Occallatibacter riparius: one gene and its partner. Each later gene encodes a partner of the first gene's protein in a complex. Links are inferred from orthologs where the notes say so. Each region holds a gene or a part of one and is shown on either strand. Other genes may lie near its edges.

Region 1 (3,288 bases):
AGCTGCACTAGAAGCCATATGAGTCCCGAGAGGGCCACCAGAGCGACCGAGCAGAGCGTGCAATAAGTAATGAAGCCGCCTGGTTCCTCGTACCACCGCGGGTGACGTCTTAGGGGAAACCCACCAACCAGAAGCCATGTAACCGCAACACAGACGCAGAGCCCCAGGGATGCCTTCTCCTCGACGGAGCGCGAGTGATGGAACCAAGTCTCGCCCGCCATGCCGGCGATCTGCCACCGACCCGGACACGTCATCCTCCAACCAGAGATGGCGATTGCCGGCATGTCCGCGCCAAGGATGAGCGTCCTTGCCGTCGAGAAATTCTCCCAGCCGCCGCATGGGCTGAAGTAGACCGTATTGCCATCGCTCGGCTGTACCACTGGCGGTGGCGTCACGGGAATGCTCTCCCGTTCGCGGAGCCACTGCCAGATATGGGATTCTTCCCAGACGACGCACGGGATCGCCACCGCCAGATGAATTGCAGCCAGCAATAATCCCCGCCGCCAGTTCATGGCTTAAGAGCTTACACCTCAGCAGATTCGCGCAAGCCGCAGCTTCGCTCCATCTTCGCCTTCCGGACGCGGCTATAATCCCTCCATGGACTTTCAGCTCGTCACCCAATACAAACCCAGAGGCGACCAGCCGAGGGCCATTGAAGAGCTCGTGTCAGGCTTGGCTGCCGGTGAAAAGCACCAGGTTCTGCTGGGCGTTACGGGCTCCGGCAAGACCTTCACCATGGCCAAGGTGATTGAGCAGGTGAACCGGCCGGCGCTGATCCTGGCGCACAATAAGACGCTCGCCGCCCAGCTCTACCACGAGTTCAAACAGTTCTTTCCCAACAACGCGGTCGAATACTTCGTCAGCTATTACGACTACTACCAGCCCGAAGCTTACATTCCCGCCGGCGACCTATATATCGAAAAGGAAGCCACTATAAATGAGGAACTTGACAAGCTTCGTTTAAGTGCTACGCGAAGCCTTTTCGAGCGCCGCGACGCCATCATCATCAGCTCGGTTTCGTGCATCTACGGCCTCGGTTCGCCGGAGGCTTACTACGGAATGCTGCTGCTGCTCGAGAAGGGACAGAAGATCGCGCGCAAGGACATTACGCGACGACTGGTGGAGATTCTGTACGAGCGGAACGATGCCGACTTCCGGCGCGGTACCTTTAGGGTGCGCGGGGACGTGATCGAGGTGTTCCCTACTTACGACGAGAATGCTTATCGCATTGAGCTGTTCGGGGATGAGATCGAGTCGCTGGCTCAGATTGATCCGCTGTTCGGGACGGTAAAGCAGAAGTATTCGCGACTGCCGATTTATCCGAAGAGCCACTACGTGGTGCAGCCGGAGCGGAAGGCGCAGGCGATCCAGTCGATTGTGGAAGAACTGACGGAGTGGACGGCGGTGCTGGAGTCGCAGGGGCGCATGGTGGAGTCGCAACGCGTGAACCAGCGCACGCGGTTCGACTTGGAAATGATCAAGTCGATGGGCTACTGTCACGGCATTGAGAACTACTCGAGGCACTTCTCGGGCAGGCTGCCGGGTGAAGCGCCGCCTACATTGCTGGACTACTTTCCGCGGGATTATCTGGTGTTTGTGGACGAGAGCCACGCGACGATTCCGCAGGTGCATGGGATGTGGTACGGGGACCAGAGCCGGAAGCAGAACCTAGTGGACTATGGGTTCCGGCTGCCGTCGGCGCGCGACAACCGGCCGCTGAAATTCGAGGAGTTCGAGAACCGGGTGCACCAGACGATTTACGTGTCGGCGACGCCGGGGCCGTATGAGCTGACGAGGTCGGCGGGGGTAGTTGTGGAGCAGGTGATCCGTCCGACGGGGCTGATCGATCCCGAGGTGGAGATCCGGCCGGTGAAGGGGCAGATCGACGATCTGCTGGCGGAGATTCGGGATCGCGCGAAGCGGAACGAGCGGGTGCTGGTGACGACGCTAACCAAGCGGATGGCTGAGGACCTGGCGGGCTACTACACCGAGGTGGGCGTGCGGTGCCGGTATATGCACTCGGAGATTGAAACGCTGGAGCGAGTGAAGCTGCTGCAGGGACTGCGGAAGGGCGAGTTCGATGTTCTAATCGGCATTAACCTTTTGCGGGAAGGCCTTGATTTACCAGAGGTTTCGCTCGTCGCGATTCTGGATGCAGACAAGGAAGGATTCCTGCGGTCGTCGGGGTCGCTGATTCAGACGATTGGGAGGGCGGCGCGGCACGTCGAAGGGCGGGCGCTCCTTTATGCGGACCGGATGACGGACTCGATGAAGCGGGCGATCGGGGAGACCGACCGCCGGCGCGATATTCAGCGGGCTTACAACGAGGAGAACGGGATCACGCCGCAGTCGGTGATCAGCACGATGGAGATGGGGCTGGCGCAGATCCTCAAGGCCGATTATGGCGACATCAGCGAAGAGGAAACTGCGGGCGTGCCGGAGTTTACCTCACAGGCGGATGTGGACCAGTTCATCGCCAAACTGGAGACGGAGATGCGGGAGTCGGCGAAGAAGTTCGAGTTTGAGAAGGCGGCGAAGCTGCGGGATCAGATTAAGGATCTGCGGGACAAGGAGTTCCTTTTCGGCTGATTCTTGTTTAACTCATTCAAAAAAACAGCTTACTATTGCGGGCCAGCTGCATAAGTCGGGACGGACGCTGCTGCTTTGCGGGGCGCGGGAACAGCTGGCAGAGTTGCTGGCGGGGTCGGAGTTTACGCAGCAGGTGGGCCGGGAGAACATCCTGCCGAATGTGGAGGCCGCGCTTAAACGGGCGCGGGAGATTACGGCGGCATTCAGCGGGATTGGGCCGGAGGTGGCTGCGGTACAGGAGCGAATGTCGCTGTGAACTAGCGGAGTCATCCGTATTGAGCCGCTTCCCTGCCCGGCCCCCAAAGGCGAGGGACCGGGGGCACCCGCAAAGGGAAAGGAAAAGCCCTCGCATTGCGCGAGGGCTTTTCCGTGTTTATTTCCTGGGGGCAAAGGCTACGCCGCGCAGGACTTCTCCGGAGGCGGCGGTGCGGATGACTGTGAACTGGCCGAGGCCACCTTCGGTGGGCAGCGTGGTCGCCTTGAGGAGGTCGATCACCTTGACGAGTTTGTTGGGATCGGCGCCCTGGTCGCCGCTGGCGCTGACGGTGGAGGTGACGGCGTAGAGTTCCACGGTTCCCTGCCCATTGACTTTGCCGGTGAGGTTACGGCAGCCGGCTGTGGCGGGGCTGGGATAGTTCGACACTGCGTAGGGAACGCCGAGGTCGAGACCGGCCTGGAGCGTGTAGAGAAGGTGCCAGA
Region 2 (3,692 bases), 5.5 Mb from region 1 along the record:
GCAGATGATCCCCATCGCTTTCGAAATCCCGCCGGCCCCGCTAAAAGATGTGGCGCGGCACGTCGCGCGCTCGCTTGACTCTCCCAGCATGCGGGTCATCGGAGATCCGAACTTGCCCGTGAAGCGCGTCGGACTCGGCGCACACAAACTCGTCGAGATCCTCAAGCCCCTGCAAACCTGCGACGTCGTCCTGATGAGCGAAGCTCAGGATTGCGATGCCTTCCCCTACCTCCGCGATGGCATCAGCCTGGGCCTGCCGCACCCCAAGGGCCTCATCGCCATAAACCATGAGCGCTTTGAGGAGTGGGGCGAGCAGGATGCGCCCGCATGGCTCGGGCCGCTGGTCCCGGAAGTCCCCGTCGATTTCATCTCCTCCGGCGACCCATATTGGGTCCTTCCCGAGAAATCCGTCTAGTCTCAATCGGGAGACTGGCCCTGAGAACCAGTAGAAAGCACGACAACTCGCCAACAGGTAAACTGGAGGAAGGGCTTTTCCCTCCGGATTTGTATTCTTGTCATCGCTCATCGCAAAACTGAATCCCCAACAGCGCGAGGCCGTCGAAGCCACAGAAGGGCCGCTCCTTATCCTTGCCGGCGCAGGCTCGGGCAAAACGCGCGTCATTACCGCGCGCATTGCCTGGCTCATCACGGAGAAGGGCATCGCGCCCGATTCCATCCTCGCCGTCACCTTCACCAACAAAGCCTCCGCGGAGATGGCCGAGCGCGTCGACCGCCTGATCGGTCACGCATCGCTGCAGAAGCCGCTCATCTCCACGTTTCATTCGCTTTGCGTGCGCATGTTGCGCCGCGATATCGAGGCACTGAAGGTCAACGGCGAAGGCCTCACGCGCAGCTTCGCCATCTACGACGAGAACGACCAGTCCAGCATCGTCAAGCAGATCATGCGGCGCATGGGCATCGACACCAAGCAGTTGACCCCGCGCACGGTGCTCGGCCGCATCTCCTGGGCCAAGAACCACATGGTCGATCCGCAGGAGTTCTACCTCGCATCGAAGGATCCCAACAGCGAGCGCATCGCCCATATTTACCAAGCCTACAAGGCTGATCTGCGCAAGAACAATGCCCTCGACTTCGACGACCTGCTGCTTGAGACGGTCCGGCTCCTGAAGGTCTCGCGCGAAACACGCGAGCGCTATCAGCGCAAGTACCGCTACCTGCTCGTCGACGAGTACCAGGACACGAACCGCCCGCAGTACGAAATTATGAAGCTCCTGGCAGGCGAGGCACAGAACGTCTGCGCCGTAGGCGATGAAGACCAGAGCATCTACTCGTGGCGCGGCGCCGACATCAAGAACATCCTTGACTTCGAGAAGGAATTCCCCAACGCCAAGATCGTCCGCCTCGAGCAGAACTACCGCTCCACGCAGAACATTCTTGAAGCCGCCGGCGCAGTGGTCGCCAACAACCTGCGGCGCAAGGGCAAAAAACTCTGGACCGATCGCCAGGGCGGATCGCTGATCGGCTACTACGAAGCGCCCGACGGCGAGAACGAAGCGCTGTTCATCGCAGATCGCATCCAGAAATTCCTCCGCGAGAACAACGAAGAGGGCGAGCAGGGCCGGTGCGCCGTTCTCTACCGCACCAACTCGCAGTCGCGCCTGGTGGAAGAATCACTACGCCGCTACAACATCCGCTACACCATGGTCGGCGGATTCAGCTTCTACGAGCGCGCTGAAGTCAAGGACCTGATGGCTTACCTGCGCCTAGTGCGGAATCCGCACGATTCCATGGCGCTGCAGAGAGTCATCAACACGCCCGCCCGCGGCATCGGCGCCACCACGCTGGCCACGCTCGAGCGGCTCGCGCTCGAGACCGGCACCTCCACATGGGAAGCGGTCGCCGCGGCCATTAAGAACAAGCTGATCCCCACGCGCGCACTCATGGCGCTCGACTCCTTCCGCACCCTGATCACCGACGCGCAAGCCATGATGGACCCCGACTTCGCGGGCAAGCTATCCGCCGACATCGCAGAAAGCGACGACGAAGACGCCGACACCGACTTCTCCTTCGGAGCCGCGGATACCGAGCTGAGCGCGGATGAGAACGAAGCCGTAGCCGATGCCGAGGCAGTCGACTTCAATTTCGGCGGCAACGAAGATCAAATGTCGCTGCTCAATCTCTCCAATTTCTCTCCTTTCGCAGCCGAGCCCAAAAAGCCGTTCCTCAAGATGCCAAAGCAAGTTAAGGAGGAGAAGCCTGCATCTGCATCCACGGGCTGGACCACAAAAGTTTCGAAGGTCAGTCCTGCGCCGTCGAACGGTGGCGATGCCGGCAGCGAAGCACCCGTAGAAGGCTTCCGCGCACCGGGCGGAGCCGCCACCCTCCCCGAACTGATCCGCTTCCTGAACGACCGCACCGGCTACATCAAGGCCCTCGAAACCGAAGGCTCGCCCGAGGCCTTTAGCCGGATTGAAAACCTGAAGGAACTCGCCAACGCCGCGCACGACGCCGAGGTTCGTGGCGAGACGCTCGCCGAGTTCCTCGATCACGCCGCGCTGGCCAGCGACACTGACCAGTTCGATCCCGACGCACGCGTGACGCTGATGACGCTGCACGCTGCCAAGGGCCTCGAGTTCCCGCTAGTCTTCCTCGCCGGCATGGAAGAGGGACTCTTCCCGCACTCGCGCACACTGAACAATCCCGAAGAGCTCGAAGAGGAGCGCCGCCTCTGCTACGTCGGCATGACCCGCGCCATGAATACGCTGGTGCTGACCCGGGCGCAGTATCGCCGCCGCTATGGCAACGACGCGCCCGAGCAGAGCATCCCATCGCGCTTCCTCGAAGAAGTTCCTCCGCCGCTTATTGAAAACCTGAGCCCCCGCGCGCAGGCCTGGGCAGGCGCGAGCTACTCCTATGGGCGCTCTTCGTACGGCCAGCGCCGCGGATCAGACGATGATGGCGACCGCCACTTCGACTACGAAAACGAGAGCCAGGAGAGGCCACGCCTCACCTACAGTCAAGGAGTCAGCGCGAATACCCGCAGCGGGCCCGGCTCGGCGCCCAAGAACGCCGACTCCATCGACAACATCGCCCGCTTCTTCGGCGGCAAGGGAGTAGTGAAGGCTGGTTCCTTTGCGCGGCCAAAGATGGACATCCCCGACGCGAAGGGCGCGAGTGGCCTGAACAAAGGCCAGCGCGTGCGTCATTCCAAGTACGGCGAAGGCACCGTGCTGATGCGCGAGGGCGAAGGCGACGACGCCAAGGTCACCGTGATGTTCACCCGCCACGGCATGAAGAAGCTGATGGAAAAGTTCGCCAACCTCGAGAAGATCTGAGGCACCGGCGCCCTGCCGCGCAGCTAAGGTATCCTGTTTCTCGCATTCAGGAAACCTGCGCATGTACATTCCAAGCCTGTACCCGGTCGCGCTCTTCATGATGATCGTGACCATGATCTGCTGGGGAAGCTGGGCTAACACCCAGAAGCTCGCCAAAGGCTGGCGTTTCGAGCTCTTCTACTGGGACTACGTCTTCGGCATCGTCCTCATCGCGCTCATCCTCGGCTTCACCATGGGCAACACCGACCCCGCAAGCCCCGACAGCTTCATCGCCAACCTCCGCTCCGCTGACGGCAAGCACCTGCTGTTTGCTGTGCTGGGCGGCGTGGTATTCAACGTGGCCAACATCCTGATTGTCGCGGCCATCGCCGTGGCCGGGCTAGCGGTTGCGTTCCC

The links.
Region 2: the proteins of uvrB (region 1) and MOP44_RS00885 are in contact, whole or in part, in a crystal structure (PDB 7EGT), measured with the Thermus thermophilus proteins. The link is inferred for Occallatibacter riparius from one-to-one orthologs. Residues at the interface, in WP_096411307.1 of Thermus thermophilus: Glu23, Leu25, Arg26, Asp27, Gly28, Glu29, Arg30, Phe31, Arg55, Glu326, Asp327, Phe328, Glu379, Ser382, Gln383, His398, Gly400, Arg401; in WP_096412145.1 of Thermus thermophilus: His654, Arg656, Phe657, Gln666, Asp668, Glu669, Lys680, Arg681, Leu682, Ser683, Lys685, Tyr686, Ala687.

The regions. Positions count from the first base shown.
Region 1 is NZ_CP093313.1:5,771,447-5,774,734, forward strand. Bases 121-3,093 are described here. They hold uvrB (excinuclease ABC subunit UvrB), read left to right. Parts: upstream 121-597; coding sequence 598-2,589; downstream 2,590-3,093. Other genes in these bases: MOP44_RS23650 (hypothetical protein), read right to left, coding at 121-512; MOP44_RS23660 (hypothetical protein), read left to right, coding at 2,693-2,845; MOP44_RS23665 (hypothetical protein), read right to left, coding at 2,963-3,093. Also shown: more of MOP44_RS23650, read right to left, coding at 1-120; more of MOP44_RS23665, read right to left, coding at 3,094-3,288. UniProt on the Escherichia coli protein: The UvrABC repair system catalyzes the recognition and processing of DNA lesions. A damage recognition complex composed of 2 UvrA and 2 UvrB subunits scans DNA for abnormalities.
Region 2 is NZ_CP093313.1:241,436-245,127, reverse strand. What follows is about bases 120-3,496. They hold MOP44_RS00885 (ATP-dependent helicase), read left to right. Parts: upstream 120-512; coding sequence 513-3,296; downstream 3,297-3,496. Other genes in these bases: MOP44_RS00880 (GRP family sugar transporter), read left to right, coding at 3,358-3,496; MOP44_RS00890 (Nif3-like dinuclear metal center hexameric protein), read left to right, coding at 120-415. In the rest of the region: more of MOP44_RS00890, read left to right, coding at 1-119; more of MOP44_RS00880, read left to right, coding at 3,497-3,692. UniProt on the Escherichia coli protein: A helicase with DNA-dependent ATPase activity. Unwinds DNA duplexes with 3'-5' polarity. Translocates on single-stranded DNA with 3'-5' polarity. Initiates unwinding more efficiently from a nicked substrate than double-stranded DNA.